4 regions of the Buttiauxella gaviniae genome follow, and region 1 is predicted to be linked to each of the others. Evidence: predicted binding sites of a transcription regulator. Region 1 holds the regulator's gene; each other region holds the start of a gene.

Region 1 (8,197 bases):
GTCAGTGCGGGTTATGGCGACCGCGTGATTCTCGATTCCATCAAACTGAATCTTGTTCCTGGCTCGCGCATTGGTCTGCTTGGCCGCAACGGTGCCGGTAAATCGACGCTGATCAAACTGCTGGCGGAAGAGATCAAACCTTTGCAGGGCGATATTGGCCTCGCAAAAGGCATCAAACTGGGGTATTTCGCGCAGCACCAGCTGGAATACTTACGCGCAGACGAATCGCCGCTGCAACATTTGGCGCGCATCGCGCCAAAAGAGCTTGAGCAACAATTGCGTGACTACCTGGGCGGTTTCGGCTTCCGGGGCGATAAAGTCACCGAGCAGACGGCGCGTTTCTCCGGCGGCGAAAAAGCGCGTCTGGTATTAGCCCTGGTTGTCTGGCAGCGTCCTAACCTGCTGCTGCTCGATGAACCAACTAACCACCTTGATCTCGACATGCGCCAGGCGTTGACCGAAGCGTTGATTGATTTCGAAGGCGCGCTGGTTGTGGTTTCGCACGACCGTCACTTACTGCGCTCGACTACTGACGATTTGTACCTGGTGCACGACGGTAAAGTTGAAGCGTTTGATGGCGATCTTGAAGATTACCAGCAGTGGCTTGTGGATCTGCAAAAGCAGGAAAACCAGCCGCTTGATTCAACCAAAGATAACGGCAACAGCGCTCAGGCACGTAAAGACCAAAAGCGCCGTGAAGCTGAATTACGCACACAAACTCAACCTTTGCGTAAGCAAATCACCCAGCTTGAGAAGCAGATGGAAAAGCTCAATGTGCAGCTTGCGGAAGTCGAAGCTAAGCTTGCGGACAGCGCTATCTACGACCAAAGTCGTAAAGCGGAGATGACCGAATGCCTACAAACTCAGGTGAAAGTGAAATCAGCGCTGGAGGAGTGTGAGATGGAATGGCTGGACGCGCACGACCAGTTAGAACAGATCATGCAGGCCGAGTAATCGACTTATACAGCCCTCTCCTGTGAGAGGGCTGTCGAAAAGAATTAGTGCCAAATCAGCAGCACACACGCGGCGGTCAGCAATCCCATAAAGACATTAAAGATTGCCCAGGCGCGTCGGCTACGAAGCAGCTTGCCAATCATGCTGCCAAATGCAATCCAGATGATTCCCGCGACGATGTTAACCAGGGCGATGCCAATACTGATTAACACCACAGAATGCAAATACTGAGAACCGGCAAGACTAAAACTTGCGACGGCACCCAGCGCCATCAGCCAGGCTTTTGGGTTGATAACCTGAAGTAAACCGCCCTGCCAGAAGGGAATAGGAGCCGGAGGGGGAGCATCGGTTTCCAGTTTTTCATAGGTTGCGGTGCCGATTTTCCATGCCAGCCATAATAGGTAAGCACTCCCGGCGATCTTCAGGATAAGGTGCAAAGCAGGATACAAAAGGATTAAGCTACCGACACCAAACGCCACCAGCAACAGGATGCACTGCATCCCAAGCATGATGCCTATCATCAGCGGTATGGTGCGCATAAAGCCATAATTGGCGCCGGAAGATGTCAGTAGCATATTGTTTGGGCCGGGTGTAATAGCAGCGACCCATAGAAAACCAAGCATTGAGAAAAAAAGCGTTTCCATGAAATGGGTGTTCCACACCCGGTAAAGTTAATTAGCAAACTAAATGAAACTAACAGTGTGATATGGCTACGACAAGTCCCGCAGCATTGAATTTTAATCAAGAAGACGATGAGCAATTTCGTCCGTTAAAAGGTGTCAGTAATCCGCACCTGCAAACCATGCTTCCGCGCTTAATTCGCCGTCGCCTTAATTTCAAACCTCACTGGCAGCGTCTGGATATGCCGGATGGAGATTTTGTCGATCTTGCCTGGAGCGAAGATCCGCGCCAGGCGACGCATAAACCACGGTTAGTTGTTTTTCATGGACTTGAAGGCAGCCTCCACAGCCCGTACGCGCACGGTTTAATTGATGCCGCACGCAAGCAAGGCTGGTTGGGCGTAGTCATGCACTTCAGGGGTTGCAGCGGCGTACCTAACCGCATGAAGCGCATCTATCATTCCGGTGAAACGGAAGATGGTAGCTACTTCCTCAACTGGCTCAGCACGCGTTATGGCAAAGCGCCGACGGCGGCTGTAGGGTTTTCACTCGGCGGAAATATGCTCGCCTGTTTACTGGCTAAACAGGGGGCTGACTGTACGCTCCAGGCGGGTGTCGTGGTTTCCGCGCCATTAATGCTTGAGCATTGCAGCAAGCATATTGAGAAAGGTTTCTCGCGCGTCTATCAGCACTATCTTTTGAATCTGCTGAAGAAAAATGCGGCGCGTAAGCTCAGGAGTTATCCGGGCTCGCTTCCTGTCGATATGCGCCAGCTCAAAGGGATGCGCCGTCTGCGTGAATTTGACGATTTGATTACCTCAAAGATTCACGGTTTTGCTGATGCTATCGACTATTACCGTCAGTGCAGCGCGATGCCGTTGCTGCCACAAATCAAAACGCCAACGCTCATCATCCACGCCAAAGATGATCCTTTTATGGATCATAATGTGATTCCTGACACGGCGATTTTACCTGCCAATATTGAATATCAACTCACGCGCTACGGCGGGCATGTCGGGTTTGTTGGCGGCACGTTGCGCCGTCCTGAAATGTGGCTGGAACAACGCATCCCACAATGGCTATCTCAATTCCTGGACCAGTAATATGATGATTCCATGGCAAGATCTCCCTCCCGAAACGCTTGATAATCTGATTGAATCCTTTGTATTACGGGAAGGTACAGATTATGGTGAACAAGAGCGCTCGCTGGAGCAAAAGGTGGCGGATGTTAAGCGCCAACTGCAAAGCGGTGAGGCTGTGCTGGTATGGTCGGAGCTGCACGAAACGGTGAATATCATGGCTCGCGGGCAATTTCGCGGCTAGGTGTTAATCTTCTATAAGGCTGCTCATCTATCACCCTCACCCCTGCCCTTTCCAGCTCAATCCCCCTCTCCCGGGGAGAGGGTTAGGGTGAGGGTCATCAGCTAAAACACGTTTGCTTTTACCCATGGAGTTGTTGCCTTATGTCAGCCAAACATCCGGTTATTGCCGTAACAGGTTCCAGCGGTGCAGGAACGACAACCACCAGCCTTGCGTTCCGTAAAATCTTCCAACAACTCAATCTCCGTGCAGCCGAAGTTGAAGGTGACAGCTTCCATCGTTTCACGCGCCCTGAAATGGATATGGCGATTCGTAAAGCCCGCGACCTGGGGCGCCATATCAGTTACTTCGGCCCGGAAGCCAACGACTTCGGTTTACTTGAGCAAACGTTCATTGAATACGGGAAAAGCGGGCAAGGTAAATCGCGCAAGTATCTGCATACTTATGATGAAGCCGTTCCCTGGAACCAAATCCCCGGCACCTTTACGCCGTGGCAGCCCCTCCCTGAACCTACCGATGTGCTGTTTTATGAAGGTTTGCATGGCGGAGTGGTAACGCCTCAGCACGACGTGGCCAATGCCGTCGATTTACTGGTAGGCGTGGTGCCGATCGTAAACCTGGAGTGGATACAAAAACTGGTGCGTGACACCAGCGAGCGTGGGCATTCTCGAGAAGCGGTAATGGACTCCGTAGTACGCTCGATGGACGATTACATCAACTACATCACCCCGCAGTTTTCCCGCACGCATATAAACTTCCAGCGCGTTCCAACGGTTGATACCTCTAACCCATTTGCAGCTCGTGGCATTCCATCGCTGGATGAGAGTTTTGTTGTGATTCATTTCCGCGGTCTGGATGACATCGACTTTCCGTATCTGCTCGCTATGTTGCAGGGCTCATTTATTTCACACATCAATACATTAGTGGTGCCGGGCGGCAAAATGGGGCTGGCAATGGAATTGATTATGACGCCGTTGGTTAAGCGTCTGGCAGAAGGTCGAAATATCAATAATCAGGGCGGCTAAGTACCGCCCCGCAATCACCGACTAGCCTTCAATGACTTCATAGCTGTGGGTGATGCTTACTGCTTTCTCCAGCATCAATGCAACAGAGCAGTATTTCTCAGCAGACAAATCCACCGCGCGGGAAACCGCGTTATCTTTCAAATCGATGCCCGTCACGATGAAATGCAGATTGATATGCGTAAACAGACGCGGTGCCTCTTCGCGGCGCTCGGAGGTCAGTTTAACTTCGCAATCCGTCACGTTATAACGACCTTTTTGCAAAATAGAAACCACGTCGATTGCGCTACAGCCCCCCGCGGCCATCAGCACCATTTCCATCGGACTCGGCGCTTTATCGCCAGAATTACCGTCCATCAAAATCTGGTGTCCTGAAGCGGACTCTCCAAGAAAGGTTAACCCTTCAACCCACTTCACACGTGCTTGCATGTTGCTTCCCCCGTTGAAAAAATTACCTTCCAGAGTACGCGGAAGGAGCAAAACTGGCAACGGAAGGCGACCTGCGTCAAGCTGAAACGAGACAATAGGAGACACTTGCCAAAAGCTATGCTAAAACAATCCAGATGCTACATCGATACATTGACGTTATGTATGTATGCAGAGGACATCACTAATTACAGGCAGCAAGAATGACTTGCATGCCATCTCCCCAAGGTGGGGAATATTCTAATACTTGCAACGCCAGACAGGATGTTTAGCGTCTTGTCGTTGGTAGCCAGTTATAAAACAGAGGATAACCGCGCATGGTGCTTGGCAAACCGCAAACAGACCCGACTCTCGAATGGTTCTTGTCTCATTGCCATATTCATAAGTATCCATCGAAGAGCACACTGATTCACCAGGGTGAAAAAGCAGAGACGCTGTATTACATCGTCAAGGGCTCTGTGGCTGTTCTGATTAAAGATGAAGAGGGCAAGGAGATGATCCTCTCTTATCTGAATCAGGGCGATTTCATCGGCGAGTTAGGGCTGTTCGAAGAAGGTCAGGAGCGTAGTGCCTGGGTTCGTGCTAAGAGCGCTTGTGAAGTGGCTGAAATTTCATATAAAAAATTCCGCCAGCTGATTCAGGTCAACCCAGACATTCTGATGCGCCTGTCTTCGCAGATGGCACGCCGTCTGCAAGTGACATCTGAGAAAGTCGGTAATCTGGCGTTCCTGGATGTGACGGGCCGTATCGCGCAGACACTGCTGAACCTCGCAAAACAACCTGATGCAATGACCCACCCGGACGGTATGCAGATTAAAATTACCCGTCAGGAAATTGGTCAGATCGTCGGTTGCTCACGTGAGACCGTAGGCCGTATCCTAAAAATGCTGGAAGATCAAAACCTGATCTCCGCTCACGGTAAAACGATCGTCGTTTACGGCACTCGTTAATCTCCTGCTTGAAAAATGGCGTATCGCTTCGGTAATACGCCTTTTTTATTTTTAAAATTCACTTATACCCGAGTAATTGAAGCTGCAGCAAGGCAGCAAGTGAGTTCATCCCGATGAGCTTACTAAAGTAAGTGATTCGGGTGAATGAACGCAGCTAACGCCGCTGCAGCTTCAAGTAAGAAGGGTATATGTGGCGCAGACTGATCTACCATCCCGAAGTCAACTATGCACTGCGACAAACGCTGGTGTTATGTCTTCCCGTGGCGGTAGGTTTGCTCTTTGGCGATTTGCAATCTGGGCTGCTTTTCTCGTTAGTCCCCGCCTGCTGTAATATTGCCGGTCTGGATACACCCCATAAACGCTTCTTCAAACGCCTGATTATTGGCGGCAGCCTTTTTGCTTTCAGCAGTTTGATCATGCAGCTTTTACTGCTGTATACCGCCGTACCGCTGCCTCTGATTCTTATGGTGATGGCGCTCCTGTTGGGCGTCACGGCTGAAATCAGTGCGCTTCACGCACGTCTGCTTCCCGCCTCGCTGATTGCCGCTATCTTTACCCTCAGCATGGCCGGGAACATGCCAATCTGGAAGCCGATGCTGCTGTATGTCTCCGGCACAATTTGGTACGGCGTATTTAACTGGGTTTGGTTCTGGATGTGGCGCGAACAGCCACTGCGGGAATCGCTTAGCCTGCTCTATCGCCAGCTTGCGGATTATTGCGAAGCCAAATACGGCATGCTAACTCAGCACACCGATCCTGAAAAAACACTCCCGCCCTTACTGGCTCGCCAACAAAAAGCGGTCGACCTCATCACCGTGTGCTATCAACAACTGCACATGCTGGCGGCGAATCAGCAAAATGGTTACAAGCGTTTGTTACGCGCCTTTCAGGTGGCTTTGGATTTACAAGAACACATCTCCGTGAGTCTGCACCAACCTTCCGAAGTACAAAAGCTGGTTGAAAAAAGCCACGCCGAAGCGGTAATTCGCTGGAATGCACAGACTACTGCCGCACGTTTACGTGTGCTGGCTGATGACATTCTTTACCATCGTTTTCCCCGCCGCTTCACAATGGAAAAACAGATTGATGCGCTTGAGAAAATCGCCCGTCAGAATCCAGACAACCCAGTTGGGCAATTTTGTCATTATCACTTCAGCCGTATCGCGCGCGTGCTGCGGACTCAACGCCCGCTCTATATCCGTGATTTGATGGAAGACAGGCAGCGCCGGTTGCCATTGTGGGCCGCACTGAAAAGCTATTTGTCTTTGAAATCGGCAGCGCTGCGCAACGCCGCAAGGCTGGGTGTCATGCTCACTATCGCGAGCATTTTGGGCGCGTTCTTACATCTGCCCAAACCTTACTGGATTTTGATGACGGTCATGTTCGTCACGCAAAACGGCTACGGCGCCACACGCGTTCGTATCCTCCACCGTTCGGCGGGCACCATGGCGGGCCTGGCAATCGCCGGTGTGGCGCTACACTTCCATTTCCCACAGAGCATTGCGCTGACGGCGATGCTGGTGATAACCCTGGTCAGCTATTTATTCATTCGTAAAAGCTACGGTTGGGCAACGATTGGCTTCACGGTCACGGCGGTCTACACACTGCAACTGATCACCCTGAGCGCCGAGCAGTACATCGTTCCTCGCCTGATAGATACCCTGCTGGGCTGCCTGATTGCCTTCGGTGGCATGTTGTGGCTGTGGCCGCAGTGGCAGAGCGGCTTATTGCGCCAGAACGCCCACGATGCGCTTGAGAAAGACCAGGACGCTATTCGCCTGATCCTGAGTAGCGACCCGGAACCTACGCCTCTCGCCTATCAACGCATGAAAGTAAACCAGGCGCATAACGCCCTGTTTAACTCCCTCAACCAGGCGATGCAAGAGCCCGGCTTTAATTCCGACTATCTGGCCGACATGAAATTGTGGGTCACACACAGTCAGTTTATCGTCGAACACATTAATGCGATGACGACCCTGGCGCGTGAGCACAACATGCTGACGCCGGATTTAGCCCAGCGCTATTTGCAGTCGTGTGAAATTGCACTGCAACGCTGTCAGCAGCGGCTGCAATATGATGGGCCGGGGGAAACCAATGACGCCAATATTCTGGATCCGCTGGAAGGGCTACCGAGCGGGCCATTAAGCACGATGGAACAACATTTACAGCGGATATTGGGCCATCTCAGCACCATGCACACCATTTCTTCGGTGGCATGGCGTCAGCGTCCCCATCATGGGATTTGGCTGAACCGCCGCTTAGGCCGGTCGTAAGGTGGAATTGTCGGGTGTCGCGACGCTAATCCGACCTACAACGGCCTTTAGTAGGGTGGATTAGCGTCCAGCACCACCCACCGAATGACGCGAATATTTAACCTTTAACGATACTTGCGACCGCGCTCGCAAAACGCTGCATACCCTCTGCAATATCCGCCTCTTCAACGATAAGCGATGGCGCAAAACGCATCACATCCGGCCCCGCGTTTAGAACCATCACGCCCTCTTGTGCTGCAGCATAAAGGAATTCGCGCGCGCGGCCTTTGTATTGCGGCTTCAGCTCAGCACCAATCAGCAGACCCATGCCGCGAATATCGCTGAACAGATCAAACTGCTCGTCAATGTGCTGCAGGTGATTCACAAACTGCTCGCGCTTCACCGAGACGCCTTTCAACACCTCAGGCGTATTGATGATATCGAATGCTGCACCGGCTACGGCACAGGCCAGCGGGTTTCCACCGTAGGTTGAGCCATGTGTGCCGACGTGAAATGCCGAGGCGATTTCCTGAGTGGTCAGCATCACGCTCACCGGGAATCCACCACCGAGGGCTTTAGCGCTGGTCAAAATATCTGGCGTCACGCCGTAATGCATATACGCAAACAGCTCCCCGATGCGCCCCATACCGCAC
Region 2 (8,197 bases), 1.6 Mb from region 1:
GTGAACAGGAATGTGGATGTTGCGACCCAGATGAATGCCACGGGCCATCTTTGCTCTGGTATTATGCTAAAAGCAGCCGACCCTTGTTTTAATACTTACACCAACGGTGATAGCGCGCTAACGGCCTATTTAAATCACTATCCGGTGATTATTTTACAGGCAAAGAACAGCAATCAACTTTCGGCGGCAGCACAGCAGTGTCAGGAAGAAAATATTCTTTATAATTTTTTCACCACGACAATGCTTTCACATTCATCGGAGCAACAAATTCAGGATACACATGCCACGCCACTGGCGGAGTTGGATTTCGTCGCCATTGCTATCTATGGCGAAACGTCAAAGATAAAACCCATCACCAAAAAATTCTCCGTATTAAAATAGAAAATCTCAGTGGTGATCCCTCAGGGATCACCACTGAATATCGCATGATTTAAAGAACAGATGGGTGATCACCAGCCCGGCACTGCGCCGCCGTTAAAAATAGTTTCTGCGGCTTTTGCCACTTCTGGCGACTGATAGGATTTCAGGAACTCCTGCACATTTTCCGCATCTTTATTGTCCTCTCGAGCAACCAGAATGTTCACATACGGTGAATTTTTATCTTCGATAAACACACTGTCATGTACCGGTGACAGCCCAGTTTGCTGAATATAGGTGGTGCTAATAATCGCCACATCGACTTTCGCATCGTCCAGCACGCGCGGCAACTGCGCCCCTTCCAGCTCCATAATATTCAGATGGCGTGGGTTATCGGTAATATCCAGCGCCGTCGGCAAAAGCCCCTTCCCTTCTTTAAGCGTTATCAGTTTTTCTTTTTGCAGCAGTAAAAGTGCGCGCCCAAGATTTGTCGGGTCGTTTGGAATGGCAACGGTCGCGCCGTCTTTCAATTGGGAAACGTTTTTAATTTTTTTCGAATAACCGGCCATCGGGAAGACAAACGTGTTGCCTACCGCCACCAGATGATAGTTATGCGCCTTATTATCCTGCTCAAGGAAGGGGCGATGCTGAAAGACATTGGCATCCAGTTCGCCATGATTGGTTGAATCATTCGGCAATAATGAACCGCTAAAGCCGACGAGCTCCACCTCCAGGCCATATTTCTCTTTGGCGACCTTTTTGGCGACTTCAGCCACATCCTGCTCCGCACCGTTAATCACGCCCACCTTAATATGTTTGGCGTTATCACTGGCATTATCGCAACCAGACAGCGCTAATCCAGCCAACAGCACAACCGCGCCGACGCGCAAATGTGGAATCGTTAATCTCATGTTTTTCCCTTATAAAATAGCCAACACCCGCTCAATGAAATGACTATAACAGGATGTCTTTTGCGGTTTTAAAAACGAAAAAGTATCAGCAAGACGAAAAAGATATATATCGAAATAACACGCCTATATTTCTTATTTTCTTTTTCTGGGGCCAGAGACAAAAAGCCCCAATCTTTCGATTGAGGCTTTTACGTTTAAATACTGCGGATGTTAATCAGTACTGGGTGTGTTCGGCCTTGGGAAATAGGTGATCAATCGTTGTCGCTACAACACTGTGGTGATCATAAGAATCTGCCGGAGCAGATACCGGAGCAGCCGGTGGCATTTGCGCCGCCACGTCAGCAGCGGCGCTGCCCTGATGGTTTGCAGCACCAATTAACTGGGTAATATCCGTCCCATGGTCAAGCTCATGGGCCAAATCGCTCAGGTCGATTTTATCCGAATGGCTCTGAGCAACATGCCCTTCAACCTGAGCCGTCAGCACCGAGGCGTTTTGCACATTCTGATGATCCCCCGCCGCAGGCGTAAGGAAATATTCATGTTCGTCACCGGCTAACAACGAGGAGAGCGAGCCATCGCTATGCCCTTCTGTAACAGGCGCCGCGTTATTGTGATGACTATCGTCTGCGACTGGAGGTGCCGCGGCAATGTGGCTATCCAGATGATCAGATGAGTCGTGGGCGGCTGCGGGCATCAGAATCGTTGCATGGGTTTCCATCGTGGCATGAGCCGTTACGACCGGCTCAGGCAGACCGTCCGGAACGCGAACGGTGATGTGATCCTGTATCGCCGTGCCGTGCGCTGGATTATCGATAACGTATTTACCCTCGTCACCCACGGTAAAAATAGGTTTTCCGTCCTGAAGGATTTGAGTGCCTTTTGCGAGGCCTTCAAGCGTTATCCCCGTCAGCGCAGTGCTACCGTCGCCACCGCTGAGGTCTGCCGTAATATCAATCACATAATCGTGCGGCGCAGCAGGCGCAACGCCCGGTTCAACTTTGGTATCGGAGCCCGCGGCAAGACGCGAAGTGCCATCCCCGAAGATCACCCCTTCAATTTGGTTGCTGCCCTGTAAGTATGTGCCATGATGACCTTCAGAAGTGGTGTAGGTCAACGTTACGTTATCGAGCGTGTTGACATTGTTATTGCGGTTATTCGTAAAATTATTATTCACTTCAGCCACAACACCCTCTTCAGTTTGCACAAAGATGTAGTCTTTGTGGCTGCCCGCATTATTTTGCGCTTGAGTGTTACCGTGTACAGAATTTAAATTGCCGTGATTACCATTTTGCGTATATACGCTGCCTGTATGTATTACAAAAATATCGGAATAAGCGCCATCTCCACCCGCGTTGCCATCTCTGTAATTTTTGATCTGATTTTCCGGATGGTCGCATACAGGCTCAGCATCCCCGTCGGTTAACCAGACGCGAACATTCGCCCCGATTCGCACGATTTTTCCGTCCTGAACATCGAAACCATCAGGGTTCTCGCTGCCGCCGTTGATTTTGGTTACGGCTGGAGTTGGCGTCGGCGTTGGGTCTTTTGGAGCTTCATGAACGCTGACACCCACATTAACCACGGCTGGCGTCACAACAGGCGTAGGTTGCGATTCATCATTAAAATGCGTATCGAGCGTCAGGGTCTGCTGCCCAACGGCGGTCACATCGTTTCCGTACCTGTCGAAACTGGTGACCAGCACCTGCACATCATTCGGCCCTTCTTCCAGCAGATGGGTCGGCACCGAGACGTTATAGTGCAGTTTGCCGTCATCTCCAGCGTCGAGTTGACCGGTAAAGCGTTCCCCGTGGAGCATCACCACCACCGCATCGCCCGGCCGCGCATCCCCCTCCGCCGTACCGGTGATCGCCAGCCATTCATTGCCCTGAATATCATGCTGGTCCAGCATATTGTCATCGCTGACGTTATCAGGAGTGACAGTCGCAACGGCAAAGTTATCGATATGAACCGTATGATCGGTACTGCTGATAACCTCGTTGCCAGCCGCATCGTGGGCGGTCACCGTGGCGGTAAAGTGCGTATACGCATCAATCAACTCCCCGCGCCCGTCCACAAATTCCGCCGTCGGCACCCCAATATGGTAGCCCAGGCTGCCGTCGCCCAGTTTTTCAACCAGACCGGTATAAGGATGCCCGTTGACCTCCAGCGTCACCGTATCTCCAGCGCGCGCATCACCGCCCACGGTGCCAGTAATCATCTGGTGGTCGTTGCCTTGCAGCTCTTCGCGGTTCAGCGTGTTGTCTTTGGTCACACGATCGATGGTGATGCTCGCATCGGCATGGGTGTCGAGCACGACGTTATGGTGCGCCACGGCAACAGCTTCGTTTCCGGCCTTATCCTGGCTGGTCAGCGTGACCTGCACATCGTTGTCACCTTCCTTCAGCGTGCCGGATGTGACCGCCACGTTATAGCGCAGGTGACCGTGCTCATCGGCATACACGCGGCCTTCAAAGTCCTGGCCCTGCACATGCACCGTCACTTTGTCGCCCGCTTTCGCGTCTTTACCGCTGGCGTCGCCGCTGATAAGGGTGTCGTGCTGTGATTCGTCGTGATTGACCACATCATCCCCGGCCACGGCGCGGATGGTCACGCCGTTATCGGCATGGTTATCCAGTTGTACCGTATGTTCGGTGGTTTCAGTGACCATATTGCCAGCCGCATCACGGGAGGTGATGCTGGCGGTAAACCGCATGTGGGCATTGACTTCGCCGAGGCTGTTGTCGCCGAACGCGCCCGCTGGGATCGGAATGCGGTAGCCCAGCGAGCCGCCCTGCATTTCAACCTGGCCGGTGTACTGGTGCCCGTTGATCTCAAGCGTCACCGCATCTCCGACGCGCGCATCACCGCCCACGATGCCGGTGATCGACTGCGGCTGACCCAGTTCGTCGTGATTCAGGACGTTATCGTTGGTAACGGTATCGACGGTGATGGAAGCATCGGCGTGGGTGTCCAGCGTGACGGTATGGTGCGCCACCGCAACGGCTTCGTTATCCGCCGCATCACGGCTGACTAACTGGACTTCAACGTCATTGTCCCCCTCGCGCAGCAAGTTGGTCGGGACGGGGATTTCGTAACGCAGTTGGCCGTTGTCGTTAATCACCACACCATGGAATTGCGTGCCTTGTACCGTGACGGTAACCGGATCGCCCGCTTTCGCATCGCCTCCGGCTTCACCCGAAATCAGCGTCGGCATACGAGATTCAGTGCGGTTGACAACGTCATCTCCCGCAACGGTGCCAATGGTGACGGAGTTATGAATGTCGAGATCGATATGAACAGCGTGATTCGTCGAGGCCTGGGTGGTGTTCCCCGCCTCGTCCGTTGAGGTGACAACCGCGTGGATCTCCGGGCTAGCCAGTAACCCCTGGGTTGAGACATCCACCGTGTACCCTAATGTCCCGTCGCTCATCGGAGTGACGAGCGTGGTGTAATCCTTGCCGTCTACCGTTACCGTAACCGCATCGCCGACTTTTGCATCGCCGGAAACATGGCCGTGGACTGAGATAACAGGCTCGTGGGATTCGGCGATATTAATGACATTATCAGGCGTCACGCTATCGACGGTGATGTGGTCCAGCGGGCCGACAGTGTCGATCTGTGCGTCAGCGGTAGTTTGCGCCGTATGGCCTTCAGCATCCGTCGCCGTTGCCAGCACGGTAATCTCGCCATCCACTAAACCACTGAGATCGGGCTGTGTAGTCCAGCGGCCGTTCTCAACGGGCACATCAAGGGTGATTGTGTTTTTTTGGCTATCCGTAACCACCAGCGTGATGTGGTTTTGGTTGCTGGTACCGCTGATGGGGGTGTGGGTTATTTCATTTTTGTTAATAAACCCATCGTTACCCGCAAAGTTGTCAATTTTGATCAGCGGTTTTTCTGCTGTCTCAACTGCCTGCGGCGGCTGCGGCGTCAGAGGTGTCTGTGGAATTTGCGGCGTCTGCGGTATCTGCGGTATCAGCGGCGTCTGCGGTGTCTGCGGTGTCTGAGGAATTTGCGGTGTTTGCGGTACCTGCGGGGTTAGCGGAATCTGTGGCGTCAAAGACGGCTGTTCAGGAGTGGAACTGTCTGTGGAAACAGGGGCCAAACCATTCTCAGGCTGGACAAATTCTGGGGTCGATACCTTTAGCCCGGCGGTCGTGAATCCGCCGATGGGATCGATATGCTGCCCGGTTAATTCCAGTTGAACGAGGGTGTGCCCCCCGCCGCCGCCTTCGATAGCTACCGGCGGTTCATTGCCTGCGGCGGTGGCTTCTAAGGATTTGGTCGGGTCAACGCCATCGGCAATGGATTTCTGTAGCGAGGCAACATCCTGAGTATCATGTTCTGCATTATTTACCGCGTTGAAGCCGTGTTCGCTCCAGTGGCTGTTTCGCCCGAGATCCAGCGTTTTACCGTCCGGCAGAGAGAGACTCACCGCCCCGCTGTCGCCCGTGACAATCTCTTCTCCGCTGTAGATCCTGTCGCCTTCTTTCAAAAGACGCCGTGAGCCATCCGCTTCAACTACATAAACCTGACCAATGACAGCTTTAATGACACCGAGTAATTGACTCACCGCTTCCTCTCTTGAATTTGAATTTTGGGTATACCATCGTTATTTTTATAAATACTGGGATTAATTAAATAATTAATAACAATGTTTTTTCATTCAAACACAACCAAGGAGAGGTTTATAAATACCCATTAATGGACAATAGCTCTTCCGCGATAGTTTAAAAAACAGCAAAAACGGTTATTAGATTTTAATTAACACGCTAACTAACCAATGAATATAATCAAAAATGATACAAAGTGAAACAGTATATTAAAAAACATTAAATAGCATTTTTGATGCGTGTTACGACGCCCCAAAATTAGAGAAATAATGACATTCGTTGTTAATTAATATGACGGCGGGCGTTAATTAAAAGAATATATCTCGCCATTGATTATCAACGTGAACCCTCGCCTGAGTTATTTTGCTCCCAGTCCAGACGTTGCTCCCGGCGGCGAAACTCGCTGGGGGATAACCCTACCGAACGGTGGAAATCCCTGGAAAAGTGCAGCGGATCGTTATACCCCACCAGGCCTGAAATTCGCCCTATCGACTCCTGCGTTTCAACCAGTAAGCGGCGCGCCTGGGATAAACGATAATTTTTTAACCAGCGCAATGGGCTTTGGTTAAACGTCATCTGAAATAAGCGGAAAAGTTGTGATTTACTCACCTGGCAGTACTGCATAAATTTTTCAATATCCCAGTCATCGCTGTAATGGCTGTGAATCTGATAAATCAATCGCCCGAGGCCGCGATGGGTAATAACCGGAGACTTTGTGGTTTCGGCGCTGCGATTCTCAAGTAAGGTGAAAATAAGCCGCGAACAGAGTTCATCGCAATGGGCGTCCGTCACCAGGGTATGGCTTTTCATTAAGCTGAAAATATGGTGATAAATTTCAGTCACCTTTTCCGGGCTTTCAAACTGGAATACCGGATTTTGCGGAACATCCAGAATCTGCATGATATTACTTAATTTTTCGCTATCGATGCGCAGCCATAATATTTCCCATGGGTCATTTTTATCGGGGAAATGTTCATGCGGCCAGCGGACGGGGAGCCAGACCAGGCAGCCTTCGTTGACTTCATAAAGGCTATTTTCCAGGCGGACAAAGCCACTGCCTTTCAGGCAGAAAATCAGCTCATGCCCCACCACCGACTGCCTTCTCACGCGGAAGTTTTCTGCGGTACGAATATGGCCTGCGCGCAAAATCTGGTAATTCATCAGCGTCGAAAACTTATCTGACTCCCGGTACCAGTTCGCCAGAATCTGCGTTTGCTGCGCGATTTTTTCCATGACAGATCCCCGTTTGAGCCCCAAAACGCTCCACACACCTTAGTTCATCGTGGCATGGCGATGCGGCAAAAACATGAAATGTCGTTATAGCACTGATAGATTTTTGAACAAGCTCACAACTTTGTTGACATGGAAATTCTGTCCATATCGCATGGAATTCCAGCTATTACGCTCTCCGCCATCGCTGCCTAAAGTAAACGTCATATTCACCACATAAATAGTCGTGCGTTAACTTAGCCAATAGGAGTAAAGGTAGATGATTGATTTTAACGATCCCCGTCAGGTAGCGAGTGCCATCCAGTTTACTAACGTCAGTCCGGATTTGACGCGCGAAGGGCTTATCCAGCACCTGAATATTTGCATGGAGTATCAATTTGACGCAGCAATGATTGCCCCTTGTTGGGTTTCCGTTGCAAAAGACGTCCTGAAAGGCAGCGGCGTCCGGGTTGCCACCACCGTTAACTTCCCGCAGGCCAACGACACCACCGCCATGAAAGTCGCCGTGATACGCGAGCTGGTAAAAGAAGGGGCGGACGAGTTCGATTTCCCTCCTAACCCAGGTTTTTTACTCGGCGGCCTGGATGACCTTTACTTCAATGAACTAAAACAAGTTACCCACATTGCACATGACTTGGGCATGAAAGTTAAAGCGATGCTGGAATTTGGCTTCATTACTGAAGAGGCAATGAAGATCAAAGCCACCCGTTATGCCTACGAAGCGGGCATTGACTGGGTGAAACAGTCCAGCGGCTGGGGCAAAGGGGGATGCGCGGCAACCGCCGAAGATGTTCGACTTCTCAAAGCCAATATTCAGGCCCCCTGCCGGGTAAAAGTTTCCGGTAAAGTCAACACGCTGGAAAAAATGAAAGAGATGTTTATGGCTGGCGCAGAGCTGGTCGGCACCAGTTCCGGCCCGGAATTAGTGAAAGGCCTGACAGGGGACATCAACGCTTATTGATCGACGGATGCCGTCACTCTTATGGCGGCGGCATTTTCAATAAAACAGACAGCACAGTTAACGGAGTATGTGATGAGTGTATTTATTCTCGGTAGCTACGCGAAAGCACTGGTTATGACCGCTGA
Region 3 (8,197 bases), 2.1 Mb from region 1:
AACGCGCCACGGCGGCAAAAACCGGCACGATGACTGAATTTCCAAACTGCCGATAAGCCTGCGTATCCGAAACCGGAATACGGAACGCATTCCCCTGCACCGCTTCAAACCCCATTAAACGCGCACACTCACGCGGCGTTAAACGACGCGGACGACGCAGTTGGTTTTCAGCATTATCAAAATCTTCTTCCCCGAGCGATTTATCCCACCCGCGATCAACAAGAATTTCAGCGCCATCCTTGTAATAACGCGCAGACAGCGTGCGAGCCACGCTGGCTGGATCTTCAGGCGAGACCAGACCATAACCAAAACCGTTGCCCTTCGCCTGGTGCTTTTTGGCGTAGTAATAAAGGTACTTCCACAGCGTCGGCGTCAGGATATATTTGGCATCCACCGTCGGCTCCAGTAACTCCCCAAAGGAAGGGCGGCGCGGCGGATATAACTCGCTGAGCTTGCGCAGGGTGAAATCTTTATGAAGATTGAGATCGCGACGGAAACCCACCAGCACAATGCGTTCGCGGTGTTGCGGCAGGAAATTTTTACCGTCAACAATTTTAGGATCCCCCGCCCCCATTATTGCCGCGTCAGCCACTTCATACCCCAGGCTGTCGAGCGTTTCCATAATGATGCGGAACGTATTGCCTTTATCATGGCTTTTTAAATTCTTAACGTTTTCCAGCACAAAAATTGCCGGGCGTTTCGCATCGATAATTCGAGCCACGTCGAAAAACAGCGTGCCCTGTGTCTCGCAGGCAAAGCCATGCGCGCGGCCTAACGCATTTTTCTTCGACACGCCAGCCAGGGAGAACGGCTGGCAAGGGAAGCCCGCGAGCAGTACGTCGTGATCCGGCAACATAGCCTGAATATGCGCGGTGGCCTGCTCATCGCTGACATCATCGCGGTTGCTGAGGGTAACATCGCGAATATCCTGATTGAACTGATGGCTCTCAGCGCCGCAATACCAGTTGGCTTTATAGGTACGCACCGCGTGTTTATTCCACTCGCTGGTAAATACGCATTGCCCACCAATTGCTTCAAACCCGCTGCGGATCCCGCCAATACCGGCAAATAAATCAACGAATTTAAAAGCATATTTTCCATGGTGCGCGGGTAATGGCGGCAGCATATTTTGCAGCATTTTGCTTTCCGCAGCCGTCAAAATACGTGGCGAAGATTTACGGTTATACCAGCGATTAAGTGATTCGCGAGTCCAGTCACCGCTAACCTGACGTAGATGATGTGCCACAGTTTTCTGGTCGTAGATTTCCAGAATGCGCTTCACTAACGCGTAATCATCTTCCAGTTGCTGTTGTTGCTGAAGGATTGCTTGCTGGGAGAGTTGTTCGGCAATTGCGTCGAGGTCGTTCATCATGAACCATTTCAGGGGAAAAGAGAGTGCGACTCTATCACTGATTTGACCCAGAGAGAATCAGAACAGCCCGCAAGCGTTGCGGGCATCCCTTTTGTTTTTAAAGAAATTATCAGGCGGAATGTATTTGCGGAGCAAATTGCTGAACGACATTATGGTCAATATCGCAGTAATTGCCTTTTAGTTCGGCACAAAGTTTGGCCATGTAATTCACTAAAAAATCGGCATTATGGCGAGCAAGGGCGCGCCCTGCCTCGGTTTGCATAGTATCAGGGAGTTTAAGTAATTTTTTCTGGAAATGGTCAAGCGCATAGGTTGCGTCGTCCAGTTCACGCCCGGAAGCCAGGGGATCTTCGCTATCAAATAGCGGGCGACCCAATGCGCCGGAGGTGTAAAACACTCGCGCCAGGCCAATGGCTCCTAACGATTCCAGCCGGTCAGCGTCCTGGACAATTTTCGCCTCAAGGGTCTGCGGCGCAATTCCAGCACTGAAGCTGTGGGCACGTACCGCATGAGCTACTGCATCGTACAGCGGGTGTGGGAAATCGGGAAAATGTGCATCCAGAATACGCAGCGTCTCTTGTGCGGCCTGGGTGGAAGCGAGATGGCGCTCGGGGTGATTCTTCGGCAAATTGACAATATCGTGGAAATAACAGGCAGTTAGCACCACCAGGCGGTCAGCCTCCGTGGTTTCCATGATTTGCTGTGATGTTTTCCATACGCGGCGAAAATGCGCCACATCATGGGCTTTATCGTCCTGCAACCAGTGACGGTGCAGATACTCTTCAAAACGCGCTTGCCAGTGGGCTATCGGCATACGTACTCCTTACTTCGTAGCTGGACCCGGTACTTAATATGAGTACAGGATCACAAAATTAGCAAGTTTACCCCCGGCAATAACCCACATTGGCACGATTTTATTTACCTGGCACGCGTGTACCAGGCAAGCCAGCCTAACAAAGCCGCCACGGAACCCAGAACCAGCAGCCCCATTAAGGCGCCGAGCAGTTTGCCCCCGAGTGTTCCCATATCACCTTCGGTGACATCGCTAACCACCCAAAAATAGCGCGCTACGGCCCAAACCGTGTACAGGCAAAATCCATAGAACAACCACAGCGCCAATTTGCCACCCGGAGTTCGGGTCGGTTTCGCATCCATAACGTCTGACATAACTCTCTCAATCGATTAGCTTGTGTATTCCGATGGGTCATCCATCTGCGAATGTGATTTTTATCATATTTTTGCTCTTCCTTAACAGCCCTAATGCCACGTTTTCGTTAGGAATTTTCTTAATACCACTTACCTACCCTATTGTCTTTTCATCATAATAACATTGCCATTACATTAGGTTATTTATTCGCCGCCCGAGATTTGGATTAACAAAGTAGTTTTTAATATTAAATACAGCAGCAATTAAACATGAACCAGCAAGCAACTTTTGATGGGAGATATTTTCTTATAACAACTTTTATATATTCAAAATATGATTATTTTTTTATATCTAAAAAATAATATACATATATAAAATATATTAAAGATCCGCACCTACCTTTATTAAATCCAATAAAATCAAATAGATGAGCGGTATTTACTGTGAAACAATTTGTCTTATTTCAAATAATTCAGTTACACGTTTAGTGATAAATAAATTGAACTACCTGTAATAAGATTGCTGCGGTTGTCGAGGACTTAATGCAACTTATTATTCATAATGATTATGATTTCAAGGAATGTATAAATGAAAAGAACAGCATTGGCATTAGTAATCCCTGCCTTATTAGCTATGGGTTCTGCACACGCGGCAGAGATTTATAATAAAGACGGCAATAAATTGGATCTGTACGGTAAAGTTGATGCGCGTCATCAATTCTCTGATAACGCAGGTGACGATGGCGATCAGACTTATGTTCGTGTTGGCTTTAAAGGCGAAACGCAGATCAACTCCGAACTGACTGGTTTTGGTCAGTGGGAATACAACATTCAGGCAGACGACACAGAAACCAGTGGCAACCAGAGCTCCACCCGTCTGGGCTTCGCGGGTATGAAATTCGGTGACTACGGCTCATTCGATTACGGTCGTAACTATGGCGTAGTGTATGACGTAGAAGCATGGACGGATATGCTGCCAGTGTTCGGTGGCGACTCCTACACCCGCGCCGACAACTTTATGACTGGCCGTGCTAACGGCGTTGCCACTTACCGTAATACTAACTTCTTCGGTATGGTTGACGGTCTGAACTTCGCTATCCAGTATCAAGGTGCTAACGAAGGTTCAAATGGTTTGTTTGACCAAGAAGGCACGGGTAATCGCGAACTCAACAATTTGCGTGAAGACAATGGCGACGGTTGGGGTGCATCTACAACTTACGATTTCGGTATGGGCTTTAGTGCCGGTGCTGCCTACGCATCTTCTGATCGTACCAACGAACAACAGACCCGCAGTAGTGCTAAAGGTGAGAAAGCTGATGTCTGGACTGTGGGTCTGAAATATGATGCTAACGATATCTATCTGGCAACCATGTATTCAGAAACACGCAACATGACTTCAGTTGGCAGTGACGATAACTGTGGCTCATGTGTAGCCAACAAAACCCAAAACTTTGAAGTAACCGCCCAATACCAGTTCGACTTCGGTCTGCGTCCAGAAATCTCTTACCTGCAATCTAAAGGTAAAGACCTCACTCAAGACTTCGCACCTAACAGCGACTGGAATGACAAAGACCTGGTTAAATACGTTTCCATTGGCGCGAACTACTATCTGAACAAAAACTTCTCCACTTATGTTGATTACAAAATCAACCTGTTGGATGGAGACGACGAATTCTATGAAAGCATGGGTATCTCTACCGATGACGTAGTTGGCGTTGGTATGATCTACCAGTTCTAAGTTTTCCCCTCTGTTATGCCTTATCTTAAAGCCCGCATCTGCGGGCTTTGTTGCTTTCATCGCACTAAAATCCCCTCGTTACCCGTCACGCTTCACGTTCTGGATGTAATCACCCGCCACTTTGATGCAGCCCGAATTATTTCGGGTATAGTAGTTTTCCGTTCAAGAGATGACTTTGCGAGCGAGTAACATGATTAAGTGGCCCTGGAAATCAAGTGATTCATCTGCTGTCACGGCATTGCCGTGGGAACAGGCTTTAGCCATTCCGGTACTGGCAACGCTCACCCCCGCCGAGCAAGAAAAACTGGTGCGGCTTGCCGATCGTTTTTTACAGCAAAAGCGCCTGGTCCCTTTGCAGGGTTTCGAACTTGATGACCTGAAAAGTGCGCGTATCGCATTACTGTTCTGCCTGCCGGTGCTGGAATTGGGCATTGAGTGGCTGGATGGCTTCCACGAAGTCCTTATCTACCCCGCTCCCTTTGTGGTCGACGACGAATGGGAAGACGATATTGGCCTGGTGCATAACCAACGCGTGGTGCAATCCGGTCAAAGCTGGCAGCAAGGCCCGATTATTCTCAACTGGCTCGACGTGCAGGATTCATTTGATGCGTCGGGGTTTAATCTCGTCTTCCATGAAGTGGCTCATAAACTGGATATGCGTAACGGCGACCGGGCCAGCGGTATTCCGCTGATAGCCTTGCGCGATGTCGCGGGCTGGGAGCACGATCTTCACGCCGCCATGAGCAACATTCAGGAAGAAATTGATATGGTGGGCGAAAATGCCGCCAGCATTGATGCTTACGCTGCCACGGAACCCGCCGAATGCTTCGCGGTGTTATCAGAATATTTTTTCAGTGCGCCCGAGCTTTTCGCCCCGCGCTTCCCTTCACTTTATCAACGTTTTTGCCTGTTTTATGGTCAGGACCCGTTGTTACGCCTGCGCGAGAGTGAAAACATAACGGCATCCGGGGGAAATACGGTGCATTAATTCAACAAGTTGATTTTAATTTAATCATTTGAATCAACATGTTATTTTTGTCATTGACTCTTTTTGAACGTAACGTTACTATTTGCCTCGTTCAAACGATTCCTCTGTAGTTCAGTCGGTAGAACGGCGGACTGTTAATCCGTATGTCACTGGTTCGAGTCCAGTCAGAGGAGCCAAATTCGAAAGCCTGCTTAGGAAACTAAGCAGGCTTTTTTGCTTTTCAGCGCCAGAAAGTACGACGCAGTTTGTAGGGTGGATAAGCGATAGTGTCATCCACCAATTAATGCGGTGTTGTCGGGTGTCGCGACGCTAACCCGACCTACGGAATCATGCAGCAATGAGGTTTGTTATCAGTCTCAAAGCCAGCCCGTTATGGTTCTACCGCATTCAAACGAACCAGTTGCAAAGGTTCTGCCAGTAAATCATCCATCTGCTGCACAAACGCCTGAAAATGTGGCAGCGCGATGTGTGCATCTAGCGCTTCCTGCCCTTTCCAGGACTCGCGCATGTAAAACACATCCTGTGAATCCTGAAGCTGGAACAGGGCGTAATCCAGGCATCCCTCTTCCTGGCGAGTCGGTAAAATCAACGCCTGTAGAGCAGATTTCAGCGCTTCGCGTTTGCCTTCTTTAGCTTTCAGCACCGCGATAATCGACAGCGTATTGTCAGACATTTTTAGCACTCCGTCAGAATTTCGCTGAACTCAAGGCGCGACTTTGGCAGACCCGCGTTGAAGTCTTCCGCGCTACGGTAGCCAACAGGCACGATAACCAGGCTAGTGAAGCCTTTTTCACGCAGGCCGAACTCTTCATCCAGAATACGCGCGTCGAAACCTTCAATGGGTACCGCATCGATACCGAGTGTGGAGACGCCCAGCAGGAAGTTCCCGACGTTAAGGTAAACTTGCTTTTCCATCCAGTGCTGCGCGTCTTTTAAATCAAAGCGGTGCATATTCACGAAATAAGAGCGGCCTTTGTGCTGCCCTTCCATCGCCTGGTGGCTGGCAAAACGGCCATCGCTGTTTTCCTGGCTCAGCAGTTTAGAAAGATGCGTTTCATCAATTGCGGTTTTCGCGCAGAACACCACAACATGGGAAGCATCCAGCACTTTGCGCTCGTTGAACACATAAAAACCGGAGGTCGCTTTCGCAATACGCGCCTTCGCTTCATCGCTGCTGGCGACAATAAAATGCCACGGCTGCGAGTTGGTGCTGGACGGGCTAAGACGCAGCAAATCCTTCACTTTTTGAACGTTTTCTTCGCTGATTTTTTTGCTCGGATCAAACGCTTTCGTTGAATAGCGTGATGCGGCTGATTGAATAATATCCATGGTGTCTCTCACTGATTTCATTATGATTTTTATAGAATTAGAAGCCTTCGAGCACGATTTTACCCACCGCACGGTTGGTTTCAATTAATTCATGAGCCCGACGCAAGTTTGCCGCGTTAATGGTGCCAAAATGTTCACCCAGCGTGGTTTTAAGCACATTCTGGTCAATCAAATCCGCCACGCGGGTTAACAAACGGTGTTGCTCGATCATATCGCGGGTTTCAAACATCGAACGCGTGAACATAAACTCCCAGTGCAACGAGATACTTTTCACCTTCAAAGGGCGGGCATCAAGCGTGTCAGGATCGTCAATCAGCGCCAGTTTCCCCTGCGGCACCAGAACGTCAATCAACTGTTTGTAGTGCTGTTCGGTATGATTCAGGCTTGCGACATGCGTGACATTTTTCACGCCAACACGCGCCAGCTCTTCTGCCAGCGGTTTGCTGTGATCGATAACGTGATGCGCCCCCAATTCGGACACCCATTTCTGGCTTTGCGGGCGAGATGCCGTACCGATAACGGTAATGTTGGTCAGCTTGCGTGCCAGTTGCGTAAGAATAGAACCCACGCCACCCGCCGCACCCACAATCAACAGCACATCGTTTTCACTGCCATTCTCTTCCACACCCAGGCGGTCAAACAGCATTTCCCAGGCGGTAATCGCCGTCAAAGGCAACGCTGCGGCAGATGCGTTATCGATAGATTTTGGTTTCAGCGCGGCAATGCGCTCATCAACCAGTTGAAATTCGCTATTACTGCCAGGACGGGTCAGCGAACCGGCGTACCAGACTTCATCGCCCGGCTTAAACAGGGTGACGGCTTCGCCGGTTGCTACAACCACGCCCACCGCATCCCAACCTAAAATGCGCGGCTGCTCGGCGCTAAAACCGGCGCGGACTTTGGTATCCACCGGGTTAACAGAAATGGCTTTCACTTCCACCAGCAAATCGTGGCCTGATGCGACAGGCGTCGGTAAGGTAATCTCGCTGAGAAATTCCAGGTTGGTGCCATTCTGAGCGGCTTGAGTAATCGCGATAGCTTTCATGGGTGCTCCAGACAGTAAAGGGTTCATCGAGTGACTAAACACATGGTACAAGGAATAATGGTGGCGAAAACCAGGCCACAGAAAACAACACTTATACTCGGAGAGTTAAAATGCTCAGGTTGGAAGACCTCACTTTGTTTGTCAGGGCAGCGGCGTTAAACAGTTTTAGTGATACCGCGCGTGAGGCAGGCTTGCAGCCCGCGCAGGTTAGCACCGCTATTAAGCGCCTTGAGCAAACCCTGAATATCCGATTATTTGCCCGCTCCACTCGCAGCCTGAGATTGACACCAGAAGGTGAAACCTGGTTGCCGTATGCCATCAGCGCCCTGCAATCTTTGCAAACCGGCTTTGAGCAAATCCAGCCCGCAACGGACGAAGTGCGAGGCGTGCTGCAAATCGCTGTGCCTTCCGACCTCGGGCGTAATATGTTGCTGGGGGTGTTTCAGGCCTTTCGCCGTGAACATCCGGCGCTGCATCTGAAAATCCTCTTTTCTGACCAGGTGACCGATGTGTTTAAAGATCCGGTCGATGTGGCTTTTCGTTACGGCAACAATGACGACGCCTCCTATGTCGCGCTGC
Region 4 (8,197 bases), 3.0 Mb from region 1:
TGGCGCATACCGCCGGAAAACTCATGCGGGTACATGCGCATCCGCTTGCGTGCTTCGGGCATTTTAACCGCATCAAGCATGCGAACAGACTCTTCAAACGCTTCCGCTTTGCCCAATTTTTTGTGCAGCATCAGCACTTCCATCAACTGCTCCCCGACACGCATGTACGGGTTCAGGGAGGTCATTGGATCCTGGAAAATCATTGAGATTTGTTCCGCACGCAGGCGGTTTAGCTGGTTCTCCGGCAGGTTAAGAATTTCTTTGCCGTTGAATTTAGCCGAGCCACCGATACGGCCATTGGCCGCCAGCAGGCCCATCAGAGCAAACGCGGTTTGCGATTTACCGGAGCCGGACTCACCCACGATGCCCAGTGTTTCACCGGCTCGCAGGCTGAAATTCAGATCGTTGACCGCAGTAACATCACCGTCTGGCGTACCGAAGGTGACGCGCAGATCTTTTACGTCTAACAACGTAGAAGTCTGGCTCAGTGGAGTAACCACCGCAGGATTTTCAATTGTGCTCATCGCGGCACTCCTTAACGATCTTTCGGGTCGAGGGCATCACGCAAGCCATCGCCGATAAAGTTGAAACAGAACAAGGTGATGACCAGGAAGCCTGCCGGGAACATCAGCAGCCACGGTGAAACTTCCATGGAGTTCGCGCCATCGCTTAGTAATGCCCCCCAGCTGCTCAACGGCTCTTGCGTACCCAGGCCGAGGAAGCTCAGGAAGGATTCGAACAGAATCATGCTTGGCACCAGCAGCGAAGCGTAAACCACCACCACGCCCAGTACGTTTGGCACAATGTGACGAACCACAATATTGGCGGTAGAGACCCCACCAACCTGAGCGGCTTCGATGAACTCTTTACGTTTCAGGCTCAACGTTTGACCGCGCACGATACGCGCCATATCCAGCCAGGAAACCATCCCGATGGCGACAAAAATCAGCAGGATGTTTTGCCCAAAGAAGGTCACCAGCAAAATAACGAAGAACATAAACGGGAAGGAGTTGAGGATTTCCAGCAAACGCATCATCACGGAGTCGGTTTTGCCACCCAGATAGCCCGCAAGGGATCCGTATAATGTGCCAACGATAACAGCAACTAAGGCCGCCGCAACGCCGACCATCAATGAGATACGGCCCCCGATAGCCACACGAACCAGCAGGTCGCGGCCAGAGGAGTCCGTGCCAAAGTAGTGACCGGATTCCATATCCGGTGCCGCCGACATCATTCCCCAGTCGGTGTCAAAATAACTGAACTGCGACAGCATAGGGGCGAAGGTGACAAACAGTGCGATAAGCGCCAGAACCAACAGGCTGGCAACCGCGGCACGGTTATGCATAAAACGGCGACGCGCATCCTGCCAGAGGCTACGGCCTTCTACTTCCAGTTTTTCACTGAAGTTTTCCAGCGCCTCGCTGTTTTTCTTACTACTCAACATCATAGCGAGCTCCAGTATCAGTAACGGATTTTCGGATCGATGACGGCGTACAACACATCAACAATCGCATTGAAAAGGATAGTCAGAGCGCCAACCAGAATAGTCAGACTCAGCACCAGAGAGTAGTCACGGTTCAGTGCACCGTTAACAAACAGTTGACCAATTCCTGGTAATCCATAAATGGTTTCAATAACCATTGAACCGGTAATGATACCGACGAACGCCGGGCCCAGATAAGAGAGAACCGGTAACAGCGCAGGTTTCAGCGCGTGGCGCAAAATAATGCGACGCATCGGCAGACCTTTGGCGCGGGCGGTACGGATGAAGTTTGAGTGCAGAACTTCAATCATAGAGCCACGGGTAATACGCGCAATACTGGCGATATACGCCAATGAAAGTGCCACCATCGGCAAAATCATGTATTGCGGTGCACCGCCGTTCCACCCGCCGCCGGGTAACCATTTAAGCGTGATAGCAAATATCAAAACGAGTAACGGCGCGACCACGAAACTGGGGATAACGACCCCGGTCATGGCTATCCCCATTACGGCATAATCCCATTTGGTATTTTGATTCAGCGCGGCAATAACCCCAGCTAAAACACCCAGCACCACAGCAAAAATAAATGCTGCTGCGCCTAATTTAGCGGAGACAGGGAAGCTTGAGGCCACCAGATCGTTTACTGAATAATCTTTATATTTAAATGACGGACCAAAATCGCCGTGGGCAAGTTGTTTCAGGTAACTGAAATATTGCGTGGAGATGGGGTCGTTTAAATGATACTTCGCTTCAATATTCGCCATAACTTCTGGCGGAAGCGCACGTTCACCGGTAAAAGGACTGCCCGGTGCCAAACGCATCATAAAGAATGAAATCGTTATTAGAATAAAGAGTGTCGGAATTGCTTCCAGACAACGACGTAGAATAAATTTCAACATTGCCCGTACCTTCTGGCTTGTGCCTATGTGTGCGATTAAATAAGACACGATGGGGTAAGGTTAACCCTACCCCACGAATTGCCATTAATGTTTGATGATGTACAGGTCTCTCACGTACACGTTATCCATTGGGTCTTTACCGGTGTAGCCACCTACCCATGGTTTAACCAGACGGGCATTCACATAGTAATAAACCGGAACAATCACGGAGTCTTTATCAAGCTGTTGTTCGGCTTTGTCATACAACGCGCTGCGCTGAGCTTCATCCGACACTTTCAGCGTATCAGCGATGATTTTATCGAACGCTTCGCTCTTATAATGAGAAGTGTTGTTTGAGCTGTTGGACAGCATAGTGTTCAGGAAGGAGGTCGGTTCGTTGTAGTCCGCACACCAGCCCGCACGCGCAACATCAAAGTTTCCTTGATGGCGGGTATCGAGGAAGGTTTTCCACTCCTGGTTTTCCAGCTTCACGTTCACACCCAGGTTTTTCTGCCAGATAGAAGAAACCGCAATCGCCAGTTTCTTATGCAGATCAGAGGTGTTGTACAGCAGGTCGAAGGTCAGCGGCTTGTCTTTGGTGTAGCCCGCTTCTGCCAGCAATTTCTTAGCTTCTTCGTTACGTTTTTCTTGCGTCCAGCCAAACCATTCAGGTTTAGTCAGTTTTGCACCGTCAGTATAAGGAGGGGTATAGCCGTAAGCCGGCAGGTCGCCCTGGTTTTTCACTTTGTTGACGATGATGTCACGATCCAGGCCCAGCTTCAGAGCGGCACGTACGCGTGGATCGTTGAATGGCGCTTTCTGATTGTTGATTTCGTAATAGTAAGTACACAGATACGGATCAACGTGAACTTCTTGTGGGATCTCTTTTTTCAGCTTCTGGAACAATTCAATCGGCATGTTGTTATACGTCATGTCGATTTCACCGCTGCGGTAACGGTTAACATCCGTCACTTCAGAAGAGATTGGCAGATAGGTCACTTCATTAATAATGGTTTTGCCATTATTCCAGTAATTAGTATTACGCTCGAGCACAATACGTTCGTTAACGACCCAATTTTTCAGCTTATAGGCACCGTTAGAAACGATATTTGCAGGCTGAGTCCACTTATCACCAAATTTCTCAACCACCGCTTTTGGTACCGGTGACATGGAAGAGTGAACAAGCAGTTTATAGAAATAAGGAACCGGTTCGGTCAGCGTAACTTCCAGAGTGTGGTCATCAATCGCTTTTACACCCAGCTCGGAAGGCTTTTTCTTACCGGCAATAATGTCATCGATATTCGCGATGTGGCCATATTGCAGATAGCTTTCATACGGGGAAGCGGTATTTGGATCAGCCAGACGCTGCCAGCTATAGACGAAATCTTGCGCGGTAACCGGCTCGCCGTTGGACCACTTCGCGTCTTTACGTAAATGGAATGTCCAGACTTTAAAGTCTTTGTTATCCCATTTTTCGGCAACGCCCGCCGATGGATGGCCTTGCAGATCGGTCACCAGCAGGCCTTCAAACAGGTCGCGGTTAACGTTGGATTCCGGAACACCTTCAATTTTGTGCGGGTCCAGAGACTGAACTTCTGAACCGTTATTACGAACCAGCGTTTGCTTCTCAGCCAGTTGAACACCTGCAGGAACTTCGGCCGCCATGGCAACGTTTCCAGCAATTAGCGCGGTTAAAATGCTTGCTGCTACCAGACTTTTTTTTGTGATGATGGACATTGTGTTGATACTCCACTCATTATAATTACCGACCCGAAAGCCAGCCTCTTCCCCTTGGGGTTCCTTAACAATGCAAGAGCGTTATGCGACTGCCAGGATTTACTTCTGTCTTACTTGCTATCACCGACTTTATTTGGGGGATGCTCTTTTTGGCACCCTGCTCCGTCGATTCTTAATCAACCTACCCTGTTCTCAGGTTGATTTAATGAGTCATCTGTAAATGAAACGTTTATCAGATAATTGTGTTGTCCGGAAAGTATCAAAAGCCTCTGATCCCCGCCAATACAATTTGCAAATTTGTTAACCATTTCTCTTTAATCTTTGCTAACCACTCTTAGGCGAGAAAGAAAATCAGTGCTATTTATCGGTTTAACCCGTTAAAAATAAAAGAGAAACTAGCAAGTCCTAGGTTGTTCATCTTGTCACATCACAGCAGGATACTGTGATTCACATAAAATTAACAATTGATTATTTTTTAGCACATTCATCTGCAATATAGCTTGATTAACTAATATCATCTCAATAAAGCCGCAGCAAGCATCATTGTGTAGTGTGAGTTAAATAACTTAGCAATTGTGAGTTTTATGTACAGATGCATGGGGGTATAGCCGCTAATATGCGGTTTCCAAAGCATTTTCTTATGAAAGATTTTTTTATGAACAGAACAAAATGTTCGTAAAACAATCACGTTGGAGGGAAAATAACAGTAAAAAAGCAGAACATTTAATCTGCTTTTTCATATGAAAGTTTCAGCAGAACTAACTTAATAATCCTGGGAAGATCGTTTTTAAGCCAGTCACAATAAATTCGATACCCAACGCCATCAATAACAGGCCCATGATACGGGTAATAACGTTGATTCCCGTTTGCCCAAGCAGACGAACCAACCATGGAGCAAGACGGAACACCAGCCAACAGCAAAATGCAAACAGCGCAATAGCTATCGAAAAACCAACCAAATAATTCCAGCTATGGTACCGGGTGCCCCACACGATAGTTGAACTGATTGCGCCCGGCCCTGCCATTAATGGTAGAGCGAGAGGAACGACGCCCACACTTTCTCGGATAGCACTCTCTGATTTTTCTTGTTTGTTCTGTTTATCTTCCCCCAGCTTACCGCTGATCATCGACATGGCAATAGTCACCACCAGGATGCCGCCTGCGATGCGGAAAGAATCAATTGATATGCCAAATAATTGCAGAATACCGTCACCGAGGAACAACGAGGTCCATAGAATAATCGCCACCGACAAGTTTGCAGTCAGGTTGGTTTTATTCCTCGCCACCGCCGTTTGGTAGCTGGTCATACTGATAAAAACAGGAATGATCCCGACTGGGTTTACCAGCGCGAACAAGCCAATAAAGAACTTAAAATAGGTAGGCAAATCAAACAAAGATTGAGCCACTAAAAACTCCGCAAATAAACGTAGCAAAGGCCGCGGTAATGTAATGGAAAACCACTGCTGGCGCTATGCCCTTTCGCAGCATAGATAACTACTTTTATACGCAATTGCGATATTAATCGATATTGTTACTCACTTGTTGAAAATATGGTAATTTGTTTTGCTATTGCTGTGACAAAAAATTTAAAGACTTATCAGTAACCTGATTCCATCATGCTGAATGGTGTCAGCCTTAGAATAATGTGATTTACATCACAAAAAACCTACCCAGAAGTGAGTACTCTTGGATGCACCTGAAGAGCTACTCATTCTGAGTATGAATAGGTTTTTTAGATAAGGCTCTTTTAGTAAATCAGCAAGATGTTTTGGGAAGTTTTTGGATAGTCGTGGCCCGTCTTTTACGCAAGCTGTTGCCCGCTGACTATACTCTCGTCTCGAGCAGCTCATTTACTAAAAGAGTTTAACATTATCAGGAGAGCATTATGGCTGTAACTAATGTCGCTGAACTTAACGCCCTTGTAGAGCGCGTCAAGAAAGCCCAGCGTGAATATGCCAACTTTACTCAAGAGCAAGTTGATAAAATCTTCCGCGCCGCCGCTCTGGCTGCTGCTGATGCTCGAATCCCTCTAGCGAAACTGGCCGTTGCCGAATCTGGCATGGGTATCGTCGAAGATAAAGTGATCAAAAACCACTTTGCTTCCGAATATATCTACAACGCCTATAAAGATGAAAAGACCTGTGGTGTCCTGTCTCAAGACGACACTTTCGGTACTATCACTATCGCTGAGCCTATCGGTATCATCTGCGGTATCGTACCAACCACTAACCCGACTTCAACGGCTATCTTTAAATCTCTGATCAGCCTGAAGACGCGTAACGCAATCATCTTCTCTCCACACCCACGTGCAAAAGATGCGACCAACAAAGCCGCAGACATCGTTCTGCAAGCTGCCATCGCTGCGGGTGCACCTAAAGATCTGATCGGTTGGATTGACCAGCCTTCTGTTGAACTGTCTAACGCACTGATGCACCACCCAGATATCAATATGATTCTGGCAACCGGTGGTCCAGGCATGGTTAAAGCCGCGTATAGCTCCGGTAAACCAGCCATCGGCGTAGGCGCAGGTAACACCCCTGTTGTTGTTGACGAAACTGCCGACATCAAACGTGTTGTTGCTTCTATTCTGATGTCTAAAACCTTCGATAACGGCGTAATCTGTGCTTCTGAACAGTCCGTCATCGTTGTTGATTCTGCCTATGATGCAGTACGTGCGCGTTTCGCTTCTCACGGCGGCTACATGCTGCAGGGCGAAGAACTGAAAGCCGTTCAGAATATCATTCTGAAAAATGGCGCACTGAACGCCGCTATCGTTGGTCAGCCAGCAACTAAAATTGCTGAACTGGCAGGCTTCACAGTACCGTCTGATACCAAGATTCTGATTGGTGAAGTTAGCGTTGTTGACGATTCTGAGCCATTCGCTCACGAAAAACTGTCTCCAACTCTGGCTATGTACCGTGCTAAGAGCTTCGAAGACGCTGTTGTAAAAGCTGAGAAACTGGTTGAGATGGGCGGTATCGGTCATACCTCTTGCCTGTACACCGACCAGGACAACCAGCCAGAGCGCGTTAAGCACTTCGGCGATAAAATGAAAACTGCACGTATCCTGATCAACACCCCGGCTTCTCAGGGTGGTATCGGTGACCTGTACAACTTCAAACTCGCGCCTTCCCTGACTCTGGGTTGTGGTTCATGGGGTGGTAACTCCATCTCTGAAAACGTGGGTCCTAAGCACCTGATCAACAAGAAAACCGTTGCTAAGCGAGCTGAGAACATGTTGTGGCATAAACTTCCGAAATCTATCTACTTCCGCCGTGGCTCCCTGCCAATCGCGCTGGACGAAGTGATTACTGATGGTCACAAACGTGCGATGATCGTTACCGACCGTTTCCTGTTCAATAACGGCTATGCAGACCAGATCACTTCTGTTCTGAAAGCGGCTGGCGTTGAAACCGAAGTATTCTTCGAAGTTGAAGCTGACCCTACTCTGTCCGTAGTACGTAAAGGCGCAGAGCTGGCAAACTCCTTCAAACCAGACGTGATTATCGCGCTGGGCGGCGGCTCCCCAATGGATGCTGCGAAGATCATGTGGGTTATGTACGAACACCCAGAAACCCACTTCGAAGAACTGGCGCTGCGCTTTATGGATATCCGTAAACGTATCTACAAGTTCCCGAAAATGGGCGTGAAAGCGAAAATGATCGCGGTCACCACAACTTCCGGTACCGGTTCAGAAGTAACGCCATTTGCGGTTGTTACCGACGACGCCACTGGCCAGAAATACCCGCTGGCGGACTACGCTCTGACTCCAGATATGGCGATTGTTGATGCCAACCTGGTAATGGATATGCCTAAGTCCCTGTGTGCCTTCGGTGGTCTGGATGCCGTGACCCACGCACTGGAAGCTTACGTTTCTGTACTGGCGAGCGAATTCTCTGACGGTCAGGCTCTGCAAGCGCTGAAACTGCTGAAAGAAAACCTGCCAGCGTCTTATAACGAAGGTTCTAAAAACCCAGTGGCTCGTGAGCGTGTACACAACGCTGCGACCATCGCGGGTATCGCGTTTGCGAACGCCTTCCTGGGTGTGTGTCACTCAATGGCTCACAAACTGGGTTCTCAGTTCCACATTCCTCACGGT

What was found. The regulator CRP, encoded in region 1, controls carbon source genes, mostly activating them, when cyclic AMP is high. The targets are predictions, from matches to a motif close to ATGTGANNNNNNTCACAT.
Region 2: a site for CRP is predicted at 7,216-7,233, ahead of deoC (deoxyribose-phosphate aldolase). Genes of this name have one in related genera too.
Region 3: a site for CRP is predicted at 2,591-2,608, ahead of drpB (cell division protein DrpB). Genes of this name have one in related genera too.
Region 4: a site for CRP is predicted at 5,742-5,759, ahead of AB1E22_RS21345 (YchE family NAAT transporter). Genes of this name have one in related genera too.

What each region holds. Positions count from the first base shown of each region.
Region 1 covers NZ_JBFMVT010000002.1:1,532,724-1,540,920, forward strand. The annotation lists gene AB1E22_RS07800 (ABC transporter ATP-binding protein) at 1-954, shown strand, start outside; gene AB1E22_RS07805 (LysE family translocator) at 999-1,598, opposite strand; gene AB1E22_RS07810 (hydrolase) at 1,661-2,677, shown strand; gene AB1E22_RS07815 (YheU family protein) at 2,679-2,897, shown strand; gene AB1E22_RS07820 (phosphoribulokinase) at 3,038-3,919, shown strand; gene AB1E22_RS07825 (OsmC family protein) at 3,941-4,345, opposite strand; gene crp (cAMP-activated global transcriptional regulator CRP) at 4,660-5,292, shown strand; gene AB1E22_RS07835 (YccS/YhfK family putative transporter) at 5,481-7,565, shown strand; gene argD (bifunctional acetylornithine/succinyldiaminopimelate transaminase) at 7,663-8,197, opposite strand, start outside.
Region 2 covers NZ_JBFMVT010000002.1:3,097,303-3,105,499, reverse strand. The annotation lists gene AB1E22_RS14995 (DUF2000 family protein) at 1-381, shown strand, start outside; gene nlpA (lipoprotein NlpA) at 450-1,268, opposite strand; gene AB1E22_RS14985 (retention module-containing protein) at 1,483-5,841, opposite strand; gene AB1E22_RS14980 (helix-turn-helix domain-containing protein) at 6,218-7,114, opposite strand; gene deoC (deoxyribose-phosphate aldolase) at 7,371-8,072, shown strand; gene AB1E22_RS14970 (ribokinase) at 8,145-8,197, shown strand, end outside.
Region 3 covers NZ_JBFMVT010000002.1:3,677,881-3,686,077, reverse strand. The annotation lists gene AB1E22_RS17580 (DNA cytosine methyltransferase) at 1-1,369, opposite strand, end outside; gene AB1E22_RS17575 (phosphohydrolase) at 1,482-2,186, opposite strand; gene drpB (cell division protein DrpB) at 2,291-2,527, opposite strand; gene ompC (porin OmpC) at 3,108-4,256, shown strand; gene mtfA (DgsA anti-repressor MtfA) at 4,447-5,244, shown strand; tRNA gene AB1E22_RS17555 (tRNA-Asn) at 5,345-5,420, shown strand; gene AB1E22_RS17550 (putative quinol monooxygenase) at 5,615-5,917, opposite strand; gene nfsB (oxygen-insensitive NAD(P)H nitroreductase) at 5,920-6,573, opposite strand; gene AB1E22_RS17540 (zinc-binding alcohol dehydrogenase family protein) at 6,611-7,618, opposite strand; gene AB1E22_RS17535 (LysR family transcriptional regulator) at 7,729-8,197, shown strand, end outside.
Region 4 covers NZ_JBFMVT010000002.1:4,535,217-4,543,413, forward strand. The annotation lists gene AB1E22_RS21325 (ABC transporter ATP-binding protein) at 1-524, opposite strand, end outside; gene oppC (oligopeptide ABC transporter permease OppC) at 536-1,444, opposite strand; gene oppB (oligopeptide ABC transporter permease OppB) at 1,462-2,382, opposite strand; gene oppA (oligopeptide ABC transporter substrate-binding protein OppA) at 2,467-4,098, opposite strand; gene AB1E22_RS21345 (YchE family NAAT transporter) at 4,857-5,504, opposite strand; gene adhE (bifunctional acetaldehyde-CoA/alcohol dehydrogenase) at 5,984-8,197, shown strand, end outside.